Regions from separate parts of the Pseudoalteromonas sp. AWM4_233 genome, predicted to be linked through region 3. Evidence: predicted binding sites of a transcription regulator. Region 3 holds the regulator's gene; each other region holds the start of a gene.
The links. Region 3 encodes sigma-54, which starts transcription at its own class of promoters, with help from an activator protein. Its sites were predicted from a motif close to GTTGGCACGNNNNTNGNNT; they were not measured.

Region 1 (3,200 bases), 720 kb from region 3:
ATCTTGTGAAGCAATATCTTCACTCATTGCAAAGTAGCCTTCACCCGTAATCGCTAAATCTAACGAATTTTGGGTAAATTTAAGCGAGCCTTGGTGAAACTGCTGAGCAACCATAGTCGTTTGAGCACCATCACCGTTTTTAGTTTTGCCTGAACTAAATACTGAAGATGCATATACATCTGCAAATTCTGCACGAGACTCTTTGAAACCTGTCGTGTTAACGTTAGCAATGTTGTTTGCTGTGACATCTAAGTCTTTTTGTGCCGCAGCTAATCCTGTTAATGCAATATTGAAACTCATGTTTTCACCTCTTTCACTTAAATTTACTTAAGTACTTAAATTCTATGCTATCTCTGCGACGTCTGATAATTTCACTGCGCCAGAGCTCGTATTAACAATGATGCCGTTAGCACCGTTTACGTTAACACTGTCAATGTTTTTAAAAGTGGCCATGGGTAAACTTGTATATTCGCCATTTAAGCTACCCTCAGCCTTAATTTTGTAATTACCTGCTGGCATGGTTTCTCCGTCACCGTTTTTACCATCCCACTCAAAGCGGATCGCACCAGCTTTTTGAGCTCCCATATCTATCTGACGAACTAGTTGACCTTTGTCATCAAATATACTGACCGTTAATTTCTCTACAGGACTTTGGGCTATAATTGAGCCTTTTGCTAATTGGTCATCACCAAAGTCTATTGAATCCGATTCTAATAGCGCTTTTTTACCGACTAACGTAGATGCCTGTAATGCCGAGTTTGAGGTCATTGAAGCTGACAACAAGTCGAATTTTTCATTTAAACCAGAAATACCTTCGGCCATCGTAAAGTTCGTCATCTGCGAAATCATTTGGTCATTATCAGCAGGTTTACTCGGGTCTTGATAAGACAGTTGCTGAGTAAGTAGCGAAAAGAAGTCTTCTTGCGTCAATGCATCGTTTTTCTTATCGCTCTGCGTTGTTTTATTTTGCTCAGACCAACGTAACGAATCCATATATGAAGATGCGGCATTAATATCGTTACTCATCGGCTATACTCCCACTAGCGCTGACCAAGTAATAAAGTTTTGCTGAGCATTTGCTTGGCTGCGTCAGCAACTTGGACATTGGTTTGGTACGAACGTGAAGCAGAGATCATGTTTGCCATTTCTTCTACTACATTCACATTTGGCTTATAGATGTACCCGTCTTTGTCAGCACTAGGGTGATTAGGGTTGTACTCAACCTGTAATGGCTTATCACTCTCTACTATGCCTAGCACTTTCACTCCTACCGATGCATTTAGCTGGCTTGGATCATGTGCCTCAGACGCTTTGGTCAGTTCAGCTGCAAATACAGGGTGTCGCGCTCGATAAACTTTATCTTGGCTAGAACTGATGCTATTGGCATTTGAAATATTACTCGCAGTGGTATTCAATCGAATATTTTGAGCACTCATTCCTGAGCCTGCTATATCGAAAACATTATATAAGCTCATGGTTATGCTCCTTGACTACCTAGGGCTTTCTTTAGCCCTTTAAACTTGCCAGTTAAAAATTGCAAACTTGCCTGATACTCTAATGCGTTTTGTACATACAAGTTTCGTTCCACTTGTATATCAACTGAGTTACCATCACCTGTATCTGCTTGATTTGGATTACGAAATAGCTCAACACTACTATTTAACTGGCTGCCACCATGTAGATGTTTACTGTCTGTTCTTTGCATCATGTTGCCACGTTGCTGAGACGACTTTGCCGCTTTGAATGCCTGTGCAAAGTCGATATCTTTTGCTTTGTATCCTGGTGTGTCTGCGTTCGCAATATTACTTGCTAACATCTCTGCACGTTGTGAACGTATCAACATAGTATGCTGATGAACCCCAAGTGCTTTATCAAAACTAATTGCCATGACACGACTCCAAAAATTTGACTCCACGAAGTAGAAGCAATAAGCGGGCCAATATAAAACCACTTTATTTCAATAGGTTAGAAGAGTAATGTATAGGTAGAAAGGTTTGAGGAGAAATGACTAAGATATAAAAAAAGCGGCAAGTAGGTTGCCGCTTAGTATTTATTATGTTTTCTTACGGTAAATAATCCCTGGATTACATCGGATCATTTCGAATTCATCACTTAGCCCTGCCATCGACTCGGATGCCCCTAAAAACAAATACCCTCTAGGGTTCAGAGCCTGAGCGAACTGTGAAATAATCTTAGCTTTGACTTCTGGCGAAAAGTAAATCAGTACATTTCTGCAAAAGATAACATCAAATTTCCCCATCAAAGAGTAGGAATCGAGCAAGTTAAGGTGCCTAAAATTAACCATTCTCTTTATTGGATCAACAACTCGCGCCATGCCGTTGCCACTGTCTTGAAAAAACTTTTGACGACGTTCAACTGACAACCCTCGTGCCAAAGCCAATGAGTCATACTCTGCGTTTTTACACATATCAAGCATGGTATTTGATATGTCAGTCCCGACAATTTGCACACCCATTTTCAGTGCACCAGGGTTTTGAGATTGATACTCCTGTGTCGACATCGCAATAGAGTATGGCTCCTGCCCTGAAGAGCTTGCCGCTGACCAGATTTTTAAGCCCCTACGGGTGTCTTTCAATTCTGGGTAAATTTTACTTTTTAACAACTCAAAAGGATAAGTATCTCTAAACCAGAGAGTTTCGTTTGTGGTCATGGCATCAACAACTGCAGCCCTTAGCTGACGTTCATGAGGGCTCAATGTTTTAGCGACAAGCGCAGAAAGAGAGTCTACCCCAAAGCGAGCCATCAACGGAGCTAAACGGCTTTTTACCAAATAAAGTTTGTTATCTCCAAGAACAATCCCGCACTGCTGCTCTAAGAAGGTTCTAAACTGGTCATATTCGCCTTGTTGAAGGTTTTTATTTTCCAAGATACTACCGCCGTTATCTAATCACAATGGACCCATTTTTTAACCGCTGTTGCTAATTCATCAGGGTTAAACTTTGCAATAAAATCATCAGCGCCAACTTTTTCAATCATAGCCTGATTAAACACCCCACTTAGTGAAGTGTGTAAGATTACATGCAAAGGGGCTAATTTTGGATCTGCTTTAATTTCAGCAGTTAACGTATAGCCATCCATTTCAGGCATTTCTACATCTGAAATAAGCAGGCCTACACGCTCAGTTATGTCATTTTGACAATCAACTTCTGCAATCTCTTTTAGCCTAATTAAAGCTTCTT
Region 2 (3,200 bases), 2.9 Mb from region 3:
GAGTTGCCACATCGTATATTTTGCATCGAAGTAATTTGTTGCACCGTCATAGTATCCTGCTTGCACTAACACATTAAGGTAAGGATTTTGCGCCATGGCTAAGCGTAGTTGCTCACCGGTGTTGTTATTACTGCGATCCCATGGATGCACTGAACCAAACATATTGTATTTAATATCGGTTTTGTAGTTTAACTCTTCACGTAGATAGTAATTAATAGCTGGCGTGAAAGAGTGTAGCCATGAGGTTAGCTCAGGCCAGTAGTCAGGGCGGCTGCCTGCATCGCGTTTATCAATACCTAAATAACGAGAATCTAAGCGGCCAAGTGTTTGGCCTCTGTCTCTTAGCAGCTCTTTCCAAAAAGCGCTGGTTGGAATATCTAAATTGTTCTGAGCGACAAAGGTTTCTGATAAACCACTGAACTTAGCAACTTGCTTAATTGTTTGTTGCTTTTCAGCATCGCTGATAAATGCACCTTTTGCCAATGCTGGTAGGTATTGGTTAATGGTGTAAGTTTCAACTTCGTCTAACATGTCTAACAAGTCTTTATTTTGTAACTCTGGCGCTAAAGCTTTGTGGTACCAAGCAGCCGCCGCATAGTAAGGTAAGCGATTTGCAGCCTTTACTGGGCCTTGGCGTTTAATGCCAATGTCGGTAGGTGAAACCAATACCACGCCATTTAAGTACATCCATTGGCTGTTTTGTAGTTCGTGAGCAAGACCTGATACACGTGTAGTTCCATAGCTTTCACCAATTAAAAACTTAGGTGATAAAAAGCGGTTGTTGCGATTCACAAAAGTGTTTAGCCATTCAGCGAGGTATTTGATATCAGCATTAACGCCAAAGAAACGCTTTTTCTGCTCTGCCTTACTAGGCATTTTTCCATCTTTGTTTGGTAAAACTCGCGAATAGCCAGTATTAACTGGGTTTACGAAAACAATGTCGGCTACGTCTAAAACTGAGTAAGGGTTGGTTTGTACACCGTACGGTTGAACTGGGTAACCTTCAGTATCGATATTTAAAGTTTTAGGGCCAGTGTAAGCAATATGCATCCACACTGACGCAGAGCCAGGACCACCATTAAAGGAGATTAGTAGTGGGCGCTTACTTAGGTCTTTAACATCGGTTTTTTTGTAATAGGTGTAATGTAAAGTGGCGATCGGGTGACCTTCCTCATCCCATACTGGCTGAGTCCCTGTGGTCGCAGTGTAATTAATTCTCTCACCAAGAATTTTAGTTTTATGTTTTGTGACAACTTGGTTGTCTATGCCGATCTGGCGGTTATGTTCACTTGCATTAACCGTTTGGCCGATCAGCAATGCTGCACTGATGATGATGGTTATTAGTTTCATTAGTTTATGTCCTCCGAAACTAAATAATGTTCTGCTCTTACTGAATATGCAAAGTTTATGAGTTCAAGTATGGGCAAATTGAGATGGGTGTAAAAGTGATTGAAATTTATGCACCAGCTCAGTTCAATTTGCATAACTACGCACTTAATTGGTGCATTTTATCTAATTTTAAATGTTCTTAAATTGTTAACGTTATGTATTTTTTAAAGTTTTAATTTTGGTATAGAGCTTGATTATTCATTGCCAACATAACGCATCACAATGTCGAAGGGGGCAATATGAAAATGATCAGCGCTATCATCAAGCCATTCAAACTTGATGAAGTCAGAGAAGCATTATCGGAGCTAGGTGTGGAAGGTATGACGGTTGTTGACGTAAAGGGTTTTGGTCGTCAACGCGGTCATACTGAGCTTTACCGAGGTGCTGAATATCAAGTTGATTTTATTCCAAAAATCAAAGTTGAAATCGCAACACAAAGCGAAAACGCAGAGCGTATTGTTAACACCTTAAGTGAAGTCGCTCGCACCGGAAAAATCGGTGACGGTAAGATTTTTGTGTATGACCTAGACCAAATTGTACGTATCCGTACTGGTGAATTCGACGAAGAAGCGATTTAGGAGCAATAACAATGGAAAACAGCATCATAGAACTCAAGTTCTCTTTAAATACTTTTTACTTTCTGATCTCTGGCGTATTGGTTATGTGGATGGCAGCGGGTTTTGCCATGCTTGAGGCGGGTTTAGTTCGCTCAAAAAACACCACTGAAATTCTAACAAAAAACATCGCGCTCTATGCCATCGCTTGTACTATGTTCTTGCTGGTGGGTTACAACATTATGTACGTCGATAATACAGCTGGTGGCATCGTGCCGAATTTTGGTGCGCTAATTGGTAGTGCCGCAGATGATGCAACTCATGCATTAGAAGCTGATTTCTTCTTCCAAGTTGTATTTGTGGCTACTGCAATGTCAATTGTATCAGGTGCAGTTGCGGAGCGAATGAAGTTATGGGCTTTCTTAGCATTCACGGTTGTTTTAACAGGCCTAATTTACCCAATCGAAGGTTTCTGGACTTGGGGCGGCGGCTTCTTATCTGAAATGGGCTTTGTAGACTTTGCAGGCTCTGCGATTGTTCATGGTGCTGGTGCGGCAGCTGCATTAGCAGGCGTATTACTACTAGGTGCTCGTAAAGGTAAATATGGTAAGAACGGTGAAGTTTATCCAATCCCTGGTTCAAATATGCCACTTGCAACACTAGGTACATTTATTCTTTGGATGGGCTGGTTTGGTTTTAACGGTGGTTCGCAGTTATTCATTGCAGATAAAGCAAATGCGGTTGCAGTGAGTCAAATTCTTGTGAATACCAATGCTGCGGCAGCGGCAGGTGCGATTGCTGCTCTGCTAGTGTGCAAAGTACTTTGGGGTAAAGCAGATTTAACTATGATTTTAAATGGTGCATTAGCGGGCTTAGTTGTAATCACTGCAGAGCCAGCTTCACCATCACCGACTCTGGCAGTACTGCTGGGTGCATTAGGTGGTTCACTGGTGGTATTCAGTATCGTGTTCCTTGATAAGGCTAAGATTGATGACCCGGTAGGTGCGATTTCTGTACACGGTACCTGTGGCGCATTAGGCATCATGTTAGTACCACTTTCAAATGGCGATGCGAACTTTGTGACACAGTTAATCGGTCTAGTCAGTATCTTTGCTTTCGTATTCATCGCTTCTTACATTGTATGGGCTATCTTAAAGTCAACAATGGGTATTCGAGTTGGCGAAGAAGAAGAGTTGTCAGGTATGGACCAACATGACTGTGGTGTTGATGCTTATCCAGAGTTTGTTACGGTTCGCG
Region 3 (3,200 bases):
TTGTTGGTCTTCTCGGTCCTAATGGCGCAGGTAAAACCACCAGTTTTTACATGATCGTTGGTCTTGTGCCTAGCGATAAAGGCAAAGTCACCATAGATGATGAAGATATCACTTTGCTACCTATGCACAGTAGAGCACGCATGGGCATTGGTTATCTGCCTCAAGAGTCTTCAATCTTCAGAAAGTTGACTGTTTATCAAAACTTAATGGCTATTTTAGAGACCCGTAAAGACCTCAATAAAGTACAAAGAGAGCAAACTTTAGACGACTTACTGGATGAGTTTAATATTCAACATATTCGGGACAGTCAGGGCATGGCTTTATCAGGTGGTGAGCGTCGCCGAGTTGAAATTGCTCGCGCTTTAGCCGCAAACCCTAAATTTATTCTTTTAGATGAGCCTTTTGCTGGCGTTGATCCGATTTCGGTGTTAGATATAAAGAAAATTGTTGAGCATTTAAAAAACCGCGGCATTGGTGTCCTCATTACAGATCACAATGTAAGAGAAACCCTTGATGTTTGTGAGAAAGCTTATATTGTTTCACATGGTGAATTAATCGCGTCAGGTACGCCTGAGTCAGTTTTAGCTGATCAAACCGTAAGAGACGTCTACCTAGGTGAACAATTCCGTCTATAGTTAAAGCAAGACATAATCCAAATAACAAAAAGGATTGTTAGAAATACATGAGGCAATCGCTACAGCTGCGCATGGGGCAGCAACTAACCATGACACCACAATTGCAACAAGCAATTCGCTTGCTGCAATTGAGCACACTTGATCTACAGCAAGAGATCCAAGAAGCGCTGGATAGCAACCCTTTACTCGAAGTAGATGAGTCGGAATTAGAGCCAAGTACTGATGGCAATGATTCAGACAAAGCGACCAAAGACACTGACTCTAGCGAGCAACTCTCTAACTCTACTGATGATGGTCACGGTGATGAACCGACCAGCGATTACGAACTCGATAGCGATGCAGCACTGAGTAAAGACACTGTCAGTGACGATCTCGCGATGGATGTGACATGGGACGAGTACATGAGTGCAGCACCGAGCACCAGTAGCGGCCCTATGCCTGAAGACGAAACGGTTTATCAGGGTGAGACCACTGAAACATTACACGAATATTTAATGTGGCAATTAGAACTCACGCCATTCAGCCCAACCGATAAAGCCATTGCCGTTGCCATTGTTGAAGCCGTTGATGATGCAGGCTTACTTACTGTTAGTACCGAAGAACTCCTAGAAAGTATTAATGAAGGCAATGACGAAGAGTTAATTGAACTCGATGAAGTAGAAGCTGTATTAAAGCGTATTCAACTCTTTGACCCTGTAGGTATTGCCGCTCGCTCATTACAAGAATGCTTATGTATTCAACTCAATCAGTTTGATGCAGACACGCCTTTCATAGCTGAAACAAAAATGGTGTTAAGCGAGCATATTGATTTGCTGGCCAGCCGTGATTACCGCACTATCATGAAAAAGACCAAGCTCAAAGAGCCTGAGTTAAAAGAAGTGATGACACTCATTCACAGCCTTAATCCTAAACCTGCCGCCAGCATTATTCGTGAAGAATCTGAGTATGTTATTCCTGATGTGTCGGTGAAAAAAGTAAAAGGCCGCTGGGTTGTTGAGCTAAACCCTGAATGTATGCCTAAAATTAGGGTTAATGATCATTATGCGGCAATGTCACGCTCAGTAAAATCAAGCACTGACAGCCAATTCATTCGCTCTCACCTACAAGAAGCAAAATGGTTTATTAAGAGCTTAGAAAGCCGTAATGACACTTTAATGAAAGTTACCAATTGCATTGTGCAACAACAACAGGCATTCTTTGAACATGGACCTGAGGCAATGAAGCCTATGGTTTTGAATGATGTTGCTGAGATGGTCGAGATGCACGAGTCTACCATTTCTCGTGTCACCACTCAGAAGTACATGCATACACCCCGTGGCATTTTTGAGTTGAAGTACTTCTTCTCAAGTCACGTAAGCACTGAAAACGGAGGTGAATGCTCATCGACTGCGATTAGAGCATTGATCAAAAAGCTAATTGCTGCAGAAAATACAGCTAAGCCATTGAGCGACAGCAAAATTGCAGATATATTGGCAGAACAGGGAATCAAAGTGGCACGTCGTACAATTGCGAAATACCGCGAGTCACTCTCTATTCCACCGTCAAATCAGCGTAAGAGCTTGATTTAAGACGTAAACCAAGAGAAGGAAAATGCTTATGCAACTAAATTTAACTGGTCGTCACGTAGAAATTACAGATTCATTAAGAGACTATGTAAACACGAAGTTTGCAAAGCTAGAAAGGCATTTTGATCACATTAATAACGTTCACGTGATCTTAGATGTTGAGAAGCTGGTACAAAAAGCCGAAGCTACCGTTCATTTAAATGGCGGTGAAATTTTCGCTTCAGATGAACACTCTGATATGTACGCAGCCATTGATAAACTCGTTGATAAACTCGATCGCCAAGTTATCAAACACAAAGAGAAATTAACTCGACACTAACCATGAAACTTAGCTCGATTATCAACAAGGACTGCAGTAAAGCTGCGGTCCTTTTTAATAGCAAAAAACGTGCGCTAGAGTACATCAGTGAATTAGCGAGCCAACACCTTCCAGAGCATAACGCCCACGAAATATTAGATGCATTCCTAACGCGGGAAAAACTAGGCAGCACAGGCATAGGCAAAGGTATTGCTATTCCTCATGGCCGCCTTACAGGCATTGATACTATTTTTGCCATTTTAGTGACTAATCAAAACGGTATTGATTTTGACGCAATAGATAACCGACCAGTCGATATTCTCTTGGCAATGCTTGTACCTGAAGGTAATAATGCAGAACATCTAAAGACCTTAGCTGCAATTGCTGATAAACTAAACAACAAAGAGTTTTGCAAGCAACTTCGTCACGCAAAAGACGATGAGGCACTCTATCAACTTATTGCACTTCAAGATTAATTAACAGAGAGGAATCCATGGAACTGATCATCATTAGTGGTCGCTCAGGGTCGGGCAAATCCGTTGCCTTAAGGGTATTGGAAGACCTAGGTTATTATTGTGTTGATAACATTCCAGTTAATCTCCTTCCTTCTTTGGTTAGAAGTGTTTCTGATAACTATGACAAAATAGCCGTCAGTATCGATGTTCGTAACCTGCCAAAAGAGCAACAAGAATTTAATGATAT
Region 4 (3,200 bases), 1.5 Mb from region 3:
TTAGGCCACCAAGCTCCCGCAGGTGGTGTAACAGGTACTTTAGGTCAGCTCCCTGAACTTCTATTAAATATTCAGTTTTCAGAGTTGTTATTAGGTGCGGCCACATTAGCAATATTGTTTTATTTCCCTAAGAAATATCGCCAATATGTGCCAGCTCAATTAGTCGCACTCGTTGCAGTGACCTTAGTTTCAGTAATCATTTTTGATACTGATAGCATTCGTAGGATCGGTGAGATACCAAGTGGCCTACCCTCTATCGTTATCCCGACTTTTACTGCTGACCAATTCCAATCAATGGTAATCGATGCCCTAGTGCTGGGGACTCTGGGTTGCATTGATACCTTATTAACTGCCGTTATAGGCGACAGCTTAACTCGAACTGAGCATGATTCTGATAAAGAGTTAAGAGGTCAAGGTGTTGCAAATATCATCTCTGGCTTATTTGGTGCGTTACCTGGTGCAGGTGCAACTATGGGCACAGTGGTAAATATCCAAGTCGGTGCACGTTCTCCTTTGGCGGGTATTTTCCGAGCGCTGATTTTAATGGCGGTTGTCTTTGTAGCCGGAGGCTTAACCGAACCAATTCCCTTGGCTGTTTTAGCGGGTATTGCCGTATATGTTGGTATAAATATTCTTGATTGGAGCTTTATTCAAAGAGCGCATAAATTAAGCATATCTCAAATGGCAATTATGTATGGTGTAATGTTACTCACTGTATTTGTAGATCTCATTGCAGCTGTAGGCTTAGGTGTCTTTATCTCAAATATCATGGTGATAGAGCGACTTAGCCGTGTACAATCAGAGCAAGTTAAAGCCATTAGTGACTCTGATGACGATGTTCCGATGAATAAATCAGAACAAGCATTATTTGAACAAGCGAACGGTCAACTGCTCTATTTTTACTTATCGGGTCCCATGATATTCAGTGTCTCTAAAGCCATTGCACGTCAACATCGCGATATAAGTAAATACAAAGCCATGGTTTTAGACTTAAGTGATGTGCCAATGCTTGATGTAACTGTGAGTCTAGCGCTTGAAAATGCGATTACTGATGCATTAGATGCAGACTGTAAAGTCTTTATCTTCTCGCCAAACTCAGAAACATCTGATCAACTCCATCGTTTTCAAATTAACGAAAAACTTGGTGAAAATGCATTTTGTAATTCTAGAATTGATGCATTAGAACGCGCGTTGGAATCAATGTAGATTCAATCGTTTTGGCACAAAGTAGACTCTTTGTGCCAAAACGACTTTCAAAAACCTCTTCTCTTATAAATTAAAATCAAAAACCTACTAACTGGCATTTGCTTTGCTTGTATAAGTCTTTGGAATATTAAATTACTGCACAAAACGAATTATTGACTTAATTGTTTATTAATTGTTGACGAAACCTACGTAAAATACGACAATAGGATTAATTTCGCTTTCAAAGTTTGTTGTAAGCAGTTTTTAAACTTGGAGAACAACTATATGAAGTTATCTTTATTAGCAATGTCGACGCTTTTTGCAACGCAATTTGCAATGGCTGGCAATTTAGTTACAAACGGCTCGTTTGAAGAAAATGTGATCAACTCTAAATGGACATTGTTGAATTCAGTTAACGGATGGGAGCGTGAAGGCGCACGTTTTGAAATTCAAACTTCAAGACTGGGCATCATTAATGCGCAAGACGGCAATCAGTACATTGAGTTAGACTCAACTGCTAACCACAGTGTATATCAAAATATTACCACTGAAGCTGGTCAAAGCTACGAAGTTTCTTTTTATTACTCTCCTCGTATCCAAGGTAATAGTTCAACAAACAAAGCAGAAGTTAAATGGAATGGTCAAACTGTACTAAGCCTTAATTCTACAACTCGCGGTTGGCAGTCATTTAACGTCACTGTAACTGCTGACTCTGATTCATCTGAGTTGCGTTTTGTTGGTACAGGCAAGAACGATAGCCTTGGCGCATTCATCGACAATGTAAGTGTGACTAAAAAGCAAGCATGCCACACAGGTATTTTCGGTATTAATAATTATGGCGACCTAGAAACAGGATACGTATACAAATTCGATCTTGAATCTAAAACGTACAGTGTTGTTGCTGGCGCACAAAACACAGCATCTAACATTGCTAGCCACAACGGCAAGCTATATTTCATGGAACAATTAGATTCAAAAACTAAAGCATCTAAGCTTTGGTCTTTAGATTTAGAAACAGGTACTCAAACCGCTGAAGCAGATGCTACTTCATGGCCTATCTATCGCTCTGCAGTTACCGCTGACGGTCAGTCTTTACGTGCAACCAGCAAAACATATATGTACGACTACGATCTACAAACTGGCGAGAAAACGGTTTTAGGTAAAATGCGCTATTCTGGTGACACATTCTCACACGGTGATGTTGCCTATTCTGCAGATAACAACACGCTATATGTGTTAACTGGCAAGTCTCTTTACGCGATTGATGACAGTACTATGGCGCTGACATTAATCGGCCATCACGGAATTAATTGGGCATCTGGTTTGGCAATTTCTGACAACGGTGCTCTATACGTATCAGGTCGTGTGTCAGGAGAAAACGCAAAAATTTACAGTGTAAATCCTCAAACAGCGGTTGCAACCTATGTGATGGATGCACCTGAACACATTAATGACTTAACGTTTGTAGACAACTACTGCAACTAAATATTCATTAGAAAATAGCCAGTTTTTACTGGCTATTTTTTTGCGCCAAATTTACCTTAAAATTCCTTTCAAAACCCTATCTATCGAGCATAGAGAGTTTGTTGATTACGTAAAAAGGCCCTAATTATCCTCAAAGGTTGATAAACTGCAACTTGCAGCTTTAACTTCAGTTCCACAAAGAAGCCTATCACTTTTGGCTCTGCTAACAGCAGTTTAAACTCCTCTAAACTTGGATCAGTTTCAACCTCTGTCTATTTGAAAAAAAACCTGAAACATTGTTTAAAAAGAAATCTACACCATCAGACTATAATCTTCAGAAAAACAAGGAGAATTTACAGATCTATTTTGTGTAAGTGCAAGCCGTTTTAATTAAGATTAGCCGCTGTCATTTAATTTGTTATCTACAGCTTAGGTTATTCAAGTTTGGGCTTAAAATTCTTAATTGGTTACTTTAATGAATTAATAAACATAAAAAAGCCCCAACAAATGTTAGGGCTGAATTATAAATTTTTATGTATAAGTGCTTTGTG

Region 1: a site for sigma-54 is predicted at 1,923-1,941, ahead of flgB (flagellar basal body rod protein FlgB). Genes of this name have one in related genera too.
Region 2: a site for sigma-54 is predicted at 1,567-1,585, ahead of ACXAC4_RS13985 (P-II family nitrogen regulator). Genes of this name have one in related genera too.
Region 4: a site for sigma-54 is predicted at 1,297-1,315, ahead of ACXAC4_RS07495 (DUF642 domain-containing protein). Genes of this name have one in related genera too.

The regions. Positions count from the first base shown of each region.
Region 1 covers NZ_JBSWSZ010000001.1:944,557-947,756, reverse strand. Annotated here, with positions in the region: gene flgE (flagellar hook protein FlgE) at 1-300, opposite strand, end outside; gene ACXAC4_RS04175 (flagellar hook assembly protein FlgD) at 343-1,026, opposite strand; gene flgC (flagellar basal body rod protein FlgC) at 1,041-1,475, opposite strand; gene flgB (flagellar basal body rod protein FlgB) at 1,478-1,888, opposite strand; gene ACXAC4_RS04160 (CheR family methyltransferase) at 2,054-2,887, opposite strand; gene ACXAC4_RS04155 (chemotaxis protein CheV) at 2,905-3,200, opposite strand, start outside.
Region 2 covers NZ_JBSWSZ010000001.1:3,094,142-3,097,341, reverse strand. Annotated here, with positions in the region: gene ACXAC4_RS13990 (S10 family peptidase) at 1-1,350, opposite strand, end outside; gene ACXAC4_RS13985 (P-II family nitrogen regulator) at 1,629-1,967, shown strand; gene ACXAC4_RS13980 (ammonium transporter) at 1,979-3,200, shown strand, end outside.
Region 3 covers NZ_JBSWSZ010000001.1:229,081-232,280, reverse strand. Annotated here, with positions in the region: gene lptB (LPS export ABC transporter ATP-binding protein) at 1-635, shown strand, start outside; gene ACXAC4_RS01100 (RNA polymerase factor sigma-54) at 683-2,203, shown strand; gene hpf (ribosome hibernation promoting factor) at 2,232-2,519, shown strand; gene ptsN (PTS IIA-like nitrogen regulatory protein PtsN) at 2,522-2,974, shown strand; gene rapZ (RNase adapter RapZ) at 2,992-3,200, shown strand, end outside.
Region 4 covers NZ_JBSWSZ010000001.1:1,679,262-1,682,461, reverse strand. Annotated here, with positions in the region: gene ACXAC4_RS07500 (SulP family inorganic anion transporter) at 1-1,206, shown strand, start outside; gene ACXAC4_RS07495 (DUF642 domain-containing protein) at 1,471-2,670, shown strand.